Regions from separate parts of the Caldimonas thermodepolymerans genome, predicted to be linked through region 1. Evidence: predicted binding sites of a transcription regulator. Region 1 holds the regulator's gene; each other region holds the start of a gene.
The links. Region 1 encodes LexA, which represses DNA repair genes until DNA is damaged. Its sites were predicted from a motif close to ACTGTATNNNNATACAGT; they were not measured.

Region 1 (4,214 bases):
GCTGGGCCGGCGGCTGGTGGTGCGCTATCCCGTGCCGCTCGGCGGACTCAAGGGCTGGTTCCGCAAAGGGCGCTTCGACGCAGTCAAGGGCGTGGACCTGGAACTCGCGCCGGGGCGCACGCTGGGCGTGATCGGCGAATCGGGTTCGGGCAAGTCGACCTTGGCGCTGGCCGCGCTCGGCCTGCTGCGCCCGGACGAAGGCGAGCTGCGTATCGACGGGCGCGGCTGGCAGTACGTGCAGAAGGCCGACCGACCGCTGCGCCGCGTGATGCAGGTGGTGTTCCAGGACCCGTTCTCGTCGCTGTCGCCGCGCATGACGGTGGAGGCCCTGGTCGGCGAGGGCCTGACGGTGCATGCGCCGCACCTGGGGCCTGAGGAGCGGCGGGAGAGGGTGCGCGCGGTGCTGGCCGACGTGGGCCTGACCGAGGCGCAGTTCCCGGGACTGCTGTCGCGCTACCCGCACGAGTTCTCGGGCGGGCAGCGGCAGCGCCTGGCGATCGCCCGCGCGCTGATCGTCGAGCCGCGCCTGCTGGTGCTCGACGAGCCGACCAGCGCGCTGGACGTGACGATCCAGAAGCAGGTGCTGCAGCTGCTGCAGCGCCTGCAGCGCGAACACGGGCTCGCGTACCTGCTGATCACGCATGACGTGCAGGTGATCCGCGCGATGGCCCACGACGTGATCGTGATGAAGGACGGCGAGGTGGTCGAGCGCGGCCCGGTCGACGAGGTGCTGGCGCGGCCGCAGCATCCCTACACCCGCACGCTGCTGGCCGCGGCCTGAACCGGACCGCGGCATCCAGGACGTGTCCAGCAGGGCGCCGTCCCGGGTGTGCAGAAGCTGCCTCAGGCGTCGATGCGGCGCCAGGTCGGCTGGGTCGACTCGGTCTGGCGCTCGATCTCGGCGAGGCGGTCCAGCTCGGCGCAGACCTGCTCGAACGAGCCGCTCAGCAGGGCGCGGCGTCGGTCCTGCGGATCGCGCACGACGCGCAGGTGGCGTGCCGGCGCCGGCCCCAGCGCCGGCACGCGCACGGTCGGCGCGGCCTGCGCTGCCTGGCGGTGCACCCGCACCTCCCATTGGCCGCCCTTGCCGGCGATCAGGCACAGGCGCAGGTCGGCCTCGCTGTCGTCCCAGTTCGCGACCCACGGACGCACGACGAAGACCAGGGTGCGGCGCCGGCGCGCGGCGCGCTTGAGTGCACGCAGCTGCGTCATGCCCATCTCCGGCAGCCACACCACGAGCACGCCTTCCGATCCTTGTTGCAGCCAGTGCAGCGCGTCCTGCAGCACGGAGGCCGTCGGCGTACCGGTGGCAGCGTCGCCGGGTTCGGCGTCGCCCCAGGCCGGCAGGCCCGTCGATTCGAAACCGCCGATCGCGGCCAGGCCCACGCCACCCACGGGTGCGCCGATGGCGCCGAAGCGCTGCTGGCGCGCCGCTGCACCGGCCAGCGCGGGGGCGAGCAGGGCGAACTCGGGGTGGCCGGGCCGCGGGGCCAGCACCTCCACGAGGCCGTGGCACGGCCAGCCGCCACCGGGCAGGGCGGCATCGAGCATCGGAAAGCCGCTGGTCCAGGTGCTGGGCGCCGGCCCGGCCGGCTCCAGCCACGCCAGCGCCTGGCTCCAGCGCTTCCACCATGGCGAGCCGGCCGTCGGCGCGGCATCGTTGGCAGCATCGCGCGCGGCAGGGTCCCGGGCCGCCAGGCAGGTGGCAGGCGCCGGGCGCCAGGGGCGGTGCGGGAGTGCCGCCGGCCGGAACGACATCACCGGGGGAAGTCGAAACGCGTCGTGTTCAGGTGCACAGGGTGCATGGGCCATGTCCGTCTCCGAAAATCAAAACACCACCATGACGTTCGGCAGGATTGGTCGATGACAGGGCCTGTGCCCTGACGACTGCCCCGCGGGGATGCATGGGCGGCTGCCCATGAACGCCCGCCACCCACAGGGCAGCTGGAAAAAGTGCGCCTAGCCGCGGCCGGTCCCGCCGTTGCGCGGCGTGCCGTCCGGACCGCCCGGGGCCAATGCTTCCCCCTGGGCCTGCCCGTAGAGCAGCTTGCGCTGCGCGGTGTAGTGCCACCACGGCGCGGCCGGCGCGCCGCGCATGAAGTCCACCGCAGCCATGAAGCTGTCCAGTACGCACGGGTCGTGGCGAACGCCGGTGCGCGCGCACAGCTCCTGGTAGAGCACGAAGGCGTCGCGGCCGATCAGGTCGCGCGGGGTCTCGATGCCGATCAATCGCAGGCCCTGCGCCAGCGCCGGGCCGATGTTGGGCAGCGACTCGAGCGCCGCGTCGTCTGCCAGGCATGCACTGCGGTGCCGCGCCTTGGCCGGCTTGCCGCCCGAGCGCGTCGGGGTGGCCGGTCCTTGCGACGTGGTGCGCAGGGACGGTCCCCGGGAGGGCGCAGCGGACAGGACGGTGGCCGGCAGGGCCGCGGCGAGGTGCTTCATGGCGTCACATCAGCAGCGAGTTGCGGATCAGCCCGACGGCAATGCCTTCGAGCTCGAAATCCTGGCCGGGCTCGACGACGATGGTCTTGTAGTCGGGGTTCTCGGCGACCAGTTCGATGCTGCCGCGGCTGCGGCGGAAGCGCTTGACGGTGACCTCCTCGCCCAGCCGGGCGACGACGATCTGGCCGTTGCGGGCTTCCTTGGCACGCTGCACCGCGAGCAGGTCGCCGTCGAGGATGCCGGCGTCGCGCATGCTCATGCCGCGCACGCGCAGCAGGTAGTCGGGGCGGCTCGCGAACAGGCCGGCCTCGACGTGGTAGGTCTGGTCGATGTGTTCCTGGGCCAGGATGGGGCTGCCGGCCGCGACCCGGCCGACCAGCGGCAGGGCCAGCTGCGCCAGCCCGGGCAGGGGCAGGCTGAACTGCCGGCTGCGCGATTCGTTGAGCGAGCGCAGTGTGTCAGACTTGAGCCGGATGCCGCGCGACGTGCCGCCGACCAGCTCGATCACGCCCTTGCGCGCCAGGGCCTGCAGGTGCTCCTCCGCCGCGTTGGCCGAACGGAAGCCGAGCTCGGCGGCGATCTCTGCCCGCGTCGGCGGGGCGCCGGTGCGCTCGATGGCACTCTTGATCAGGTCCAGCACCTGTTGCTGGCGGGCGGTGAGTTTGGGTTGATGGTCCACGGACACCTCGCGAAGTGACGGCCTGCCGGCACGGACCAGGCGACTGGCCTTGATCCCGGATACTGTGCAGGCATCCAGTAACTGTATTTTTATCCAGTTTTCCGAGAAATGCAAAGCAACGAGCACGGCCCCATCGTCATCCTGGGCACCGGCGGCACGATCGCCGGCACCGCGGCCGACCCGCATGACAACGTCGGCTACCGCGCGGCGCAGCTGGGCGTGGCCGACCTGGTCGCGGCGGTGCCGGCGCTGGCCCGCTGGCCGCTGGAGACCGAGCAGGTGGCCCAGCTCGACAGCAAGGACATGGACTTCGGGGTGTGGCAGTTGCTGGCGCAGCGCGTGGCGCACCACTTGGCGCGTCCCGAAGTGCGCGGCGTCGTGGTCACGCACGGCACCGACACGCTGGAGGAGACGGCGTATTTCCTGCACCGCCTGCTGGCGCCGGCCAAGCCGGTGGTGATGGTCGCGGCGATGCGTCCGGCCAGCGCCTTGCGGCCGGACGGCCCGCAGAACCTGCTGGATGCGGTGACGGTGGCGGCAACGCCCGGGGCCCGGGGGGTGCTCGCGGTGCTGGCCGGGCAGGTGCACAGCGGGCTGGAGGTGCGCAAGGCCCACACCTACCGGCTCGATGCGTTCGGCTCCGGCGATGCCGGCCCGCTGGGCTACGTGGAGGAAGGACGGCTGCGCCAGCTGCGCGACTGGCCGCAGGGCGAGCCGCTCGGGCTGGCATGCCTGCCGGCGTCGCCCGCCGGCTGGCCCTGGGTGGAGATCGTCAGCAGCCACGCCGGCGCGGATGGCCGCTGGGCCGCGGCCCTGGCCGGGCTGCCGGTGCAGGGGCTGGTGGTGGTCGGCACCGGCAACGGCACGGTGCACGAACGGCTGGAGGCCGAGCTGGTGCGGGCGCAGGCACGCGGGGTGCGCGTGCTGCGCTGCTCGCGCTGCGCCGAGGGGGTGGTGGTGCCGACGGGCCGGCAGGCGCTGCCGTCGGCCGGGGCGCTGACCCCGTGGAAGGCCCGCGTGGAGCTGATGCTGCAGCTGATGGCGGCCGGCTGAGCCGCCACCCGCGCAACGCGCCTCAGAGCACGTCGAGCGT
Region 2 (4,214 bases), 300 kb from region 1:
CCCCGAACGCGGTGTTCGCCGGCAGCGTGCCCTACCTGATGCTGGCGGGCAACCTGGTGGCCGGCTGGCAGATGGCGCGCGCGCTGATGGTCGCCGAGGACAAGGCGGCCGCCGGCGAGGACGTCGCCTACATGCAGGCCAAGGTCGCGACCGCGCGCTTCTATGCCGAGCACGTGCTGTCGCGGGTGCCGGGCATCCGCGACAGCATCCTGGCCGGCCACGAAAGCGTCACCGCGCTCGCGCCCGAAGCGTTCTGAAGCTGGGTCCGCCGGTCCTGTCGCAAGGGTGACAGGGCCGGAGCCCGATGGTCCCGAAAGATTCGACCGGTGCGCCGTGCACGCACCGCATCCAGGAGACTGCCGTGCCTTTGCCTTCCGTCCTGCAGAACCTGCCGTTGCCCATCATCGGCTCGCCGCTGTTCATCATCAGCAACCCCAAGCTCGTGATCGAGCAGTGCAAGGCCGGGGTCGTCGGCTCCATGCCGGCGCTCAACGCCCGCCCGGCGTCGCAGCTCGACGAATGGCTGGCGGAGATCACCGAGACGCTGGCCGCGTACAACCGTGACCATCCCGAGCAGCCGGCGGCACCGTTCGCGATCAACCAGATCGTGCACAAGTCCAACGACCGGCTCGAGCACGACCTGGAGCTGTGCGTGAAGTACAAGGTGCCGATCATCATCACCTCGCTCGGCGCGCGCACCGACGTCAATGACGCGGTGCACGGCTACGGCGGCGTGGTGCTGCACGACGTGATCAACAACACCTTCGCGCGCAAGGCGATCGAGAAGGGTGCCGACGGCCTGATCGCGGTGGCGGCGGGCGCGGGCGGCCATGCCGGCACGACCAGCCCGTTCGCCCTGGTGCAGGAGATCCGCGAATGGTTCGACGGACCGCTGGCGCTGTCCGGCGCGATCGCCACGGGCCGTGCGGTGCTCGCCGCGCAGGCGATGGGCGCCGACTTCGCCTACGTCGGCTCGGCCTTCATCGCGACCGAGGAAGCGCGTGCGGTGCAGGGGTACAAGCAGATGATCGTCGAGAGCACCAGCCAGGACATCGTCTACTCCAACCTGTTCACCGGCGTGCACGGCAACTACCTGCGTGGCTCGATCATCAACGCCGGGCTGGACCCGGACAACCTGCCGCAAAGCGACCCCAGCAAGATGAACTTCGCGGGCGATGCCGCGAAGAAGGCCTGGAAGGACATCTGGGGCTGCGGGCAGGGCATCGGTGCGGTCAAGGACATCGTGCCCGCGCGCGTGCTGGTCGAGCGCCTGCGCCGCGAGTACCTGGAGGCCAAGCAGCGCCTGTGCGCGTGAGGGTCCGCTGAAGCGCGTTGCTGCCCGGTGACTGCCAGGGGCCGTCCGCCGTAAGGGGACGGCCCCTGGTGTTTGAGGGGCAGGTTCAGCGCCGGGGAGCGGCGCGCCAGGGCATCTTCATGTAGACATTGCCCTGCTCGAGTTCGGCCAGCATCTGCTCGAGCCGCTTGAGCTGGGTTTCCTCGCTGACCGCACGCGTGATCCAGCCCAGGTAGTCGTTGCGCTGGTAGGGCGGACGGGCTTCATAGGCTGCCATCAGGCCGCGCCTCTCGAGGGCCTGGCGCACGAAGCCAGGCATGGGATGCAGGGGGCGTTTGAGTCGGTTCATTGCGTCGTTCGGGGCAGTGGCCGATCCCGGTGCAAGCAGGTGGCAGCGCGGTGGCAAGGCCTCGCCGGCCTCGGGGTGACTGGCGGGGTGCGAGTCATGGCGCATATACTGTACATAAATACAGTATTGCCGTCATGGCCGATCACCTTCCCCAGCCATCCTCGATCAAGGGGCGCGGCACCGCGGTGCGTATCGCCCACCGCTTCGAGCGCGACGCGCGCGAGGGGTTCGACGACGGCTGGGGCACGCTGGACCAGGTCGCCGGTGAGGAAACGCTGGCCCCGTCCACGACGGTGATCGAGGAGCGGGCGCGCTTGGTCATCGCCACCAACGATTCGCCCGACATCCCCTTCGGGCAATCGCTCAACCCCTATCGCGGATGCGAGCACGGCTGCATCTATTGCTACGCGCGTCCCACGCACAGCTACCTGGACCTCTCGCCCGGGCTGGACTTCGAGACGAAGATCATCGCAAAGGTAAACGTGGTCGAGCGACTGGAAGAAGAGCTAGGTCGGCCGCGCTACCGACCGTCGGTGATCCACATCGGCGGCGCCACCGATGCCTACCAGCCCGTCGAGCGGCGCCTGTGCCTGACGCGCGGGGTGCTGGACGTCCTGGGGCGCTGCCGGCATGCGTACACCATCGTCACCAAGTCCTCGGGGATCGAACGCGACCTGGACCTCATCGGCCCGGCCGCCCAGGCCGGGCGCGTCTGGGTGTCGATCAGCATCACGACACTGGACGGTGCGCTCGCGCGCATCCTGGACCCACGGGCGGTCGCGCCGCACCGGCGCCTGCGCACCGTCACTGCGCTGGCCCGGGCCGGCGTGCCGGTGGGCGTGAACGTCGCACCCGTCATCCCCTTCATCAACGAGCCGGAGATCGAGCAGATCGTGGAGGCCGCGGCGCAGGCCGGGGCGCACTCCATCCATTACACGGTGCTGCGGCTGCCCTGGGAGGTGAGCCCCCTGTTCCGGCAGTGGCTGCAGCAGCATTTCCCCGACCGGGCCGAGCGGGTGATGGCGCGCGTGCGCGAGATGCGCGGCGGGCAGGACTATCGCGCCGAGTTCGGCACGCGCATGAAGGGCGAGGGGATCTGGGCGCAGCTGATCGCCCAGCGCATCGAGAAGGCAGTGCGCCGTGCCGGACTCACCCGGCACGTGCCGCCGCTGGACGAATCGGCCTTCGTGCCGCCGCAGCAGGTGCGCCAGGGCAGCCTGTTCTGAGTCCCGCGGAAAAGCAAGGCGGCCACCGAGGTGGCCGCTCGACCGGATGCTGGCGCGCAGGAGCGCGCCTTACTTGAACAGGTCCTTGACGCGGTCGGTCCAGCTCTTGGCGTTGGGCGAGTGGCGGTCGCCGCCCTTGCGCAGCGACTCGTCCAGCTCCTTCAGCAGCTTGCGCTGGTGCTCGGTGAGCTTGACCGGCGTCTCGACCGCGATGTGGCAGTACAGGTCGCCGGGGTAGGTGGAGCGCACGCCCTTGATGCCCTTGCCGCGCAGCCGGAAGGTCTTGCCGTGCTGCGTGCCTTCGGGCAGCTCGATCTCTGCCTTGCCGCCCAGCGTGGGCACCTCGATCGTGCCCCCGAGCGCGGCCGTGGTGATGCTGATCGGCACCGTGCAGTGCAGGTCGTCGCCGTCGCGCTCGAAGATGTCGTGCTTCTTCAGGCGGATCTCGATGTAGAGGTCGCCCGGCGGGCCGCCGTTGGTGCCCGGTTCGCCATTGCCGGCAGAGCGGATGCGCATGCCCTCGTCGATGCCGGCGGGGATGCGCACTTCCAGCGTCTTCGTGCGCTTGATGCGGCCCTGGCCGCCGCAGGTGGGGCAGGGCTCGGGGATGATCTTGCCCATGCCGTGGCAGTGCGGGCAGGTCTGCTGGATGCTGAAGAAGCCCTGGCGCAGGTGCACCGTGCCGCTGCCCGCGCAGGTCGGGCAGGTCTTGGGGCTGGTGCCGGGCTTGGCGCCGCTGCCGTGGCAGGTGTCGCATTCCTCCCAGCTGGGGATGCGGATCGTGGCGTCCTTGCCGGCGGCCGCTTCCTCCAGCGTGATCTCCATCGCGTAAGAGAGGTCGCTGCCGCGGTAGACCTGCGGGCCGGAACGCCGGCCCCCGGCCGAGCCGAAGATGTCCCCGAAGATGTCGCCGAAGGCCTCGGCGAAGCCGCCGAACCCTTCCGGGCCGCCGCGGAAGCCGCCGGCACCCATGTTCGGGTCCACGCCCGCGTGACCGTACTGGTCGTAGGCGGCCCGCTTCTTGGGGTCGGAGAGCATCTCGTAGGCCTCTTTGACCTCCTTGAACTTCTCTTCCGCCTCCTTGGCCTTCTCACCCTGGTTGCGGTCAGGGTGGTACTTCATGGCCAGCTTGCGGTAGGCCTTCTTGATTTCGTCCTCCGACGCGTTCTTCGCCACGCCCAGGACTTCGTAATAGTCACGCTTTGCCATGATGGGTCAAGTTTGCCGTGCAAACGCAAAGCCCCCGTGTGCAGCCAGCTGCCCACGGGGGTACTTCTTCAGCGCCCCCACGGCCGGGCGCTGCCCGGCACGTGCCCGGAGAGGATCCAGGAAGGCCCGGGGCCGT
Region 3 (4,214 bases), 1.0 Mb from region 1:
GGCGGTAGCTGCCCTTGGCGCTGCTGCGGCGCAGGCGCGTGATGAACTCGCTCAGGTTGCCGTAGCCCTCGCGGTTGCGCGCCAGCACGAACAGGCGAAACGGCGTGTCGGCCTCGACGCGGAACTCGCTGCCGACGATCAGCTTCAGGGCCGGCCCGGCCCGGCCCTGAAGCTTGGCTTCCTCGCGCAGTTCCAGCCAGGCCTGGTAGGCGCGCACCACGCCGGCGAGCGAACATTCGTCGGTGATCGCCAGCGCCACATAGCCCAGCTCATGCGCGCGCCGCACCAGCTCGCCCGGGTGCGAGGCCCCGCGCTGGAAGCTGAAGTTCGACACGCAGTGCAGCTCGGCGTAGGCCGGCAGCAGGGCCTCCATCGCCCCTCCCCTCAGCCGAACACGCCGTGCAGGAACCAGCCCGCCGCCGTGCCGGCCGGCACCCGCTCGCGGTAGATCCACAGCAGCCCGGCGCGCTCGTTCCAAGCGACGAAGTAGTCGCGCCCGGCCCGGCCCGGCTCGCCCGGCGTCACCGCCCACCAGCCGGCCTCCACCCGGTGCGGGCCGGCCAGCAGCTGCAAGGGGCCGTGGTGTTGCGGCCGGTTCTGGCGCGTGGCCAGCGGCTGCGGCTGCGGCAGCAACCAGCCGGGCTGCGGCAGTCCCGCGGGCAATGCGGCCACGGACCCGGCCGCCGCCCCGGCGACCGCGGCCGGCACCCAGCGCTGCATGGCCTCGGGGCGGTGGTCGGAGCACAGCACCGGGCGGCGCACCCGCTCCGCGCCGAGGCGGGCCGACAGGCGTTCCAGCAGCTGGGCGAGCGTCTCGCCCTCGCGCACCTGGCGGCCGGCGGTCAGCGGCAGCGCCGGGCCGGCCGGCTGCAAGGGCTCGGGGGCGTCGGCGCGCAGTCCCAGCTCGCCGACCGGCCCCGGCAGCGTCACGTGCGCCAGCAGCTCGCCGAGCAACCGTGCCAGGTGCTCCGGCTCGCGGGTCGGCTCGCCCAGGCGCACCTCCAGCTCGCCGGCATCGTCGACCCCGCTGCGGTGGAAGTCGTGCCGCCAGCACAGCACGAAGCGCCGCACGCCGGCATGGCGCGCGGCCAGCCAGCCGCACATCTGCAGCAGCAGCCGGCGCGCGCCGAACATCAGCGCCGGGGCCGACTCGACCCGCCCGGGCAGCTCCAGCCAGGCCTCGAAGGTCTCCGGGCAGCACAGCCACTCGAAGCTCTCGGGCCGCTCGCCATAGGCCTGGTCCAGCGCCTCCAGCAGCGCCGCGCCGCAGCGGCGCGCCAGCCCCGCGCGCGGCAGCGCCCGCACCTCGCCCAGCGTGCGGCAGCCCAGGCGTTCGAGCAACGGCAGGTGTTCGGCTGCGGCGGTCAAGGCAGCCAGCGGCGCGGCGTCGAGCCGGGCCCGCCAGCCGGCGCGCGCCAGTGCGGGCGCGGGCGACCCGCTGCGGGCCAGGGCCAGCGCCGCCCGCGCGGTCGGCGCGCGCGCCAGCGCGACGCAGCCCAGCACCGGCGCTTCCTGCGCGACGCGCCGGCACAGCGCGCGCGCGCCGCCGAACAGCCGCAGGCTGGCCTGCACGTCCATCAGCACCGCCTCGTCGAGCAGCGTCACGCGCGGCGTGTACTGCAGCGCCCAGCAGCCGATCGCCTGCTGCTGCGCCAGGTCGTGCGCCGGCACGGCGCCGGCCGCGGCCCGGCCGGGCTCAGGCGACGACGGACAGGGCGGTGCGATCAGGGCCAGCCAGTACGGCATCGCGGGCCTCCTGGTTAGGCGCGGACGGGGCCGGAGCCGCCGGCGGCGCGGCCAGGCTGCGCAGCCGGGCCGCCAGCACGCCGGCCAGGCGCGGCGGCAGCGCCGGCAGCTCCAGCACGCCCTCGTGCGCCGGACCGCGGCGCTTGAGCACCCGCACCTGCAGGCTCCAGGGCCATGCCCCCGGGGCCACGGCCAGGCGCAGCGGCGCCAGCGAGGAGTCCTGTGCGGCCTGCTGCGGCCGCAACGCGAACAGCGGCAGATCGGCCTGCTGGGCATGGGCCTGCAGGCGCCGCAAGGCCGCCACGCGCGCCTGCGGCAGCCACAGCAGCACCGCCGCCGTGTCGCGGCAATGCAGTGCCTGTTCGGCGGCCCACAAGGCCTGCTCCGGCGTCCCTGGCGCCACCCACACCAGCCGCGCCGGGTCCAGCCCGGCCAGCGCGAGGCCGGCCGCATGCGGCATCAGGCCGGCGGGGGCGCCGACCAGCACGCAGGCCCCGCCCTCGGCGGCCAGCGCGCGCAGCGCCGGCCCCAGCAGCCGCCATTCGCAGCCGGCGCCGGGCGGCAGTAGCAGCTCGGTCAGGGCCTGGCAGGGCCAGCCGCCGCCGGGCAGCTCGCGGTCCAGCACGGGATGCCCGGTCGGCAGCACCCGGGCCCCGGCGCCGCCCAGCTGGTGGCCGCGCCAGAGCCGGCCGCGCTCGGCCAGGGCCTCGACGTCCGCAGGCAGCGACAAAGACGACGACGCCGGCTCGGCCGGCGCCAGGGCAAGGGTGGAAGACATGGCGAAGACTGTATGTTTATACAGTATATGAGCCCGGACGCCCGGGGCGGAAGTCACCCTGCAGGCCGCTCGGATGCCGCCCCCGGCCGCCGCATGCCATGCGCTGCGCGCATATCCAAGCGCGAAATGATGCGTTGGCGGCCGCCGCCGCGCCCTCTATGGTTGGGCCCTTGCCGTCGCCGCATCGACCGGACCCTGCCCGTGAACCACCTGCTGACGTTTCCCGACCCCGGCGCCATGGCGCTGTCGATCCGCGCCAAGGCCCTGCTGTTTCACGATCCCCGCTCGGTCGCCCTGCTCCGGCATGTCGAACGCGTCGCGCGCAGCGAAGCGACCGTGCTGGTGGTCGGCGAGACCGGCACCGGCAAGGAACTGATCGCGCGCCACATCCATGCGCAAAGCGGCCGCAGCGGCCCGTTCGTCGCGGTCAACTGCGGGGCGTTCAGCGAGAGCCTGATCGACGCGGAACTGTTCGGTCACGAATCGGGCGCGTTCACCGGCGCCTCGGGCGCGCGCGCCGGCTGGTTCGAGGCCGCCAACGGCGGCACGCTGTTCCTCGACGAGATCGGCGACCTGCCGCTGGCCCTGCAGGTCAAGCTGCTGCGCGTGCTGCAGGAGCGCCAGGTGGTGCGGCTCGGCTCGCGCCGCCCGATCCCGCTGGACGTGCGGCTGGTCGCCGCGACCAACGTGGACCTGCAGGCTGCGGTCGAGGCCCAGCGCTTCCGCGCCGACCTCTACTACCGCCTGAGCGTGGCCACCATCGAGCTGCCGCCGCTGCGCGAACGCCCGGGTGACATCCTGCCGCTGGCGCGCCACTTCATCGACCTGTACCGCCACAAGCTGGGCCTGGAGGCCGTCACGCTCGCGCCGGACGCCGAGGCGGCGCTGCTGGCCTATGGCTGGCCGGGCAACATCCGCGAGCTGGAGAACGTCATTCACTATGCGCTGATCGTGTGCCGCCACGGCGTGCTGCGCGCCGCGGACTTCCGCTTCGCGCCGGTGCGCTCGCCGCTGGCCGACGCCACCCACGCGACGGCAGCATCGCACCCGGCTGCCGATGCCGAGACGGAAGAACCGGCGGCGCTGGCGCCGTTCGTCGCCGCACTCGACGCCCTGCTGGCCGCGCCCCCGCCGGCACTGTTCCAGGAACTGGAAGCCGCCATCGTGCGCCGCGCCTTCCGGCTGTGCCGCGACAACCAGGTGCAGACCGCGCGGCTGCTCGGCATCACGCGCAACACGCTGCGCACGCTGCTCAAGCGCCACGGCCTGCTGAATGCCCCGAGGCCCCGGACACCCTACGGCCTGGCCACGGCCGAGCCGCGCAAGCAGCCGGCGCTCAGCCACTGAACGCCTGCCGGCGGGTGCGGCCGCCGGCGCGATCCTCGCGTAACCCCTCTGCACGCGCGCACCGGCGCTCCCTACACTGGCGCGCATTTCCGTCCGCACACGCTGCCATGACCCTGCCCACCACCCGACTCGGCCGCACCGGCCTGACCGTCTCGCGCCTGGCGCTCGGCACCATGACCTTCGGCCTGCAGACCGACGAGGCTGGCGCGCGCGCCATCCTCGACCGCGCCGCGGATGCCGGCATCGACTTCATCGACACGGCCGACGTCTACCCGCTGGGCGGCACGCTGGCCACCGTCGGCCGCACCGAGGAGATCCTCGGCCGCTGGCTGCAGGGCCAGCG

Region 2: IS481_RS10815 (PA0069 family radical SAM protein) is a predicted target of LexA. The motif match lies at 1,751-1,768, and genes of this name have one in related genera.
Region 3: imuA (translesion DNA synthesis-associated protein ImuA) is a predicted target of LexA. The motif match lies at 2,532-2,549, and genes of this name have one in related genera.

What each region holds. Positions count from the first base shown of each region.
Region 1 covers NZ_CP064338.1:2,006,037-2,010,250, reverse strand. The annotation lists gene IS481_RS09405 (ABC transporter ATP-binding protein) at 1-781, shown strand, start outside; gene IS481_RS09400 (hypothetical protein) at 844-1,758, opposite strand; gene IS481_RS09395 (helix-hairpin-helix domain-containing protein) at 1,960-2,442, opposite strand; gene lexA (transcriptional repressor LexA) at 2,447-3,121, opposite strand; gene IS481_RS09385 (asparaginase) at 3,230-4,174, shown strand; gene IS481_RS09380 (organic hydroperoxide resistance protein) at 4,197-4,214, opposite strand, start outside.
Region 2 covers NZ_CP064338.1:2,307,329-2,311,542, reverse strand. The annotation lists gene IS481_RS10830 (acyl-CoA dehydrogenase) at 1-257, shown strand, start outside; gene IS481_RS10825 (NAD(P)H-dependent flavin oxidoreductase) at 362-1,315, shown strand; gene IS481_RS10820 (YdeI/OmpD-associated family protein) at 1,401-1,613, opposite strand; gene IS481_RS10815 (PA0069 family radical SAM protein) at 1,778-2,869, shown strand; gene dnaJ (molecular chaperone DnaJ) at 2,939-4,078, opposite strand.
Region 3 covers NZ_CP064338.1:3,022,594-3,026,807, forward strand. The annotation lists gene IS481_RS14220 (error-prone DNA polymerase) at 1-373, opposite strand, end outside; gene IS481_RS14225 (Y-family DNA polymerase) at 385-1,746, opposite strand; gene imuA (translesion DNA synthesis-associated protein ImuA) at 1,697-2,524, opposite strand; gene IS481_RS14235 (sigma-54 interaction domain-containing protein) at 2,726-3,871, shown strand; gene IS481_RS14240 (aldo/keto reductase) at 3,979-4,214, shown strand, end outside.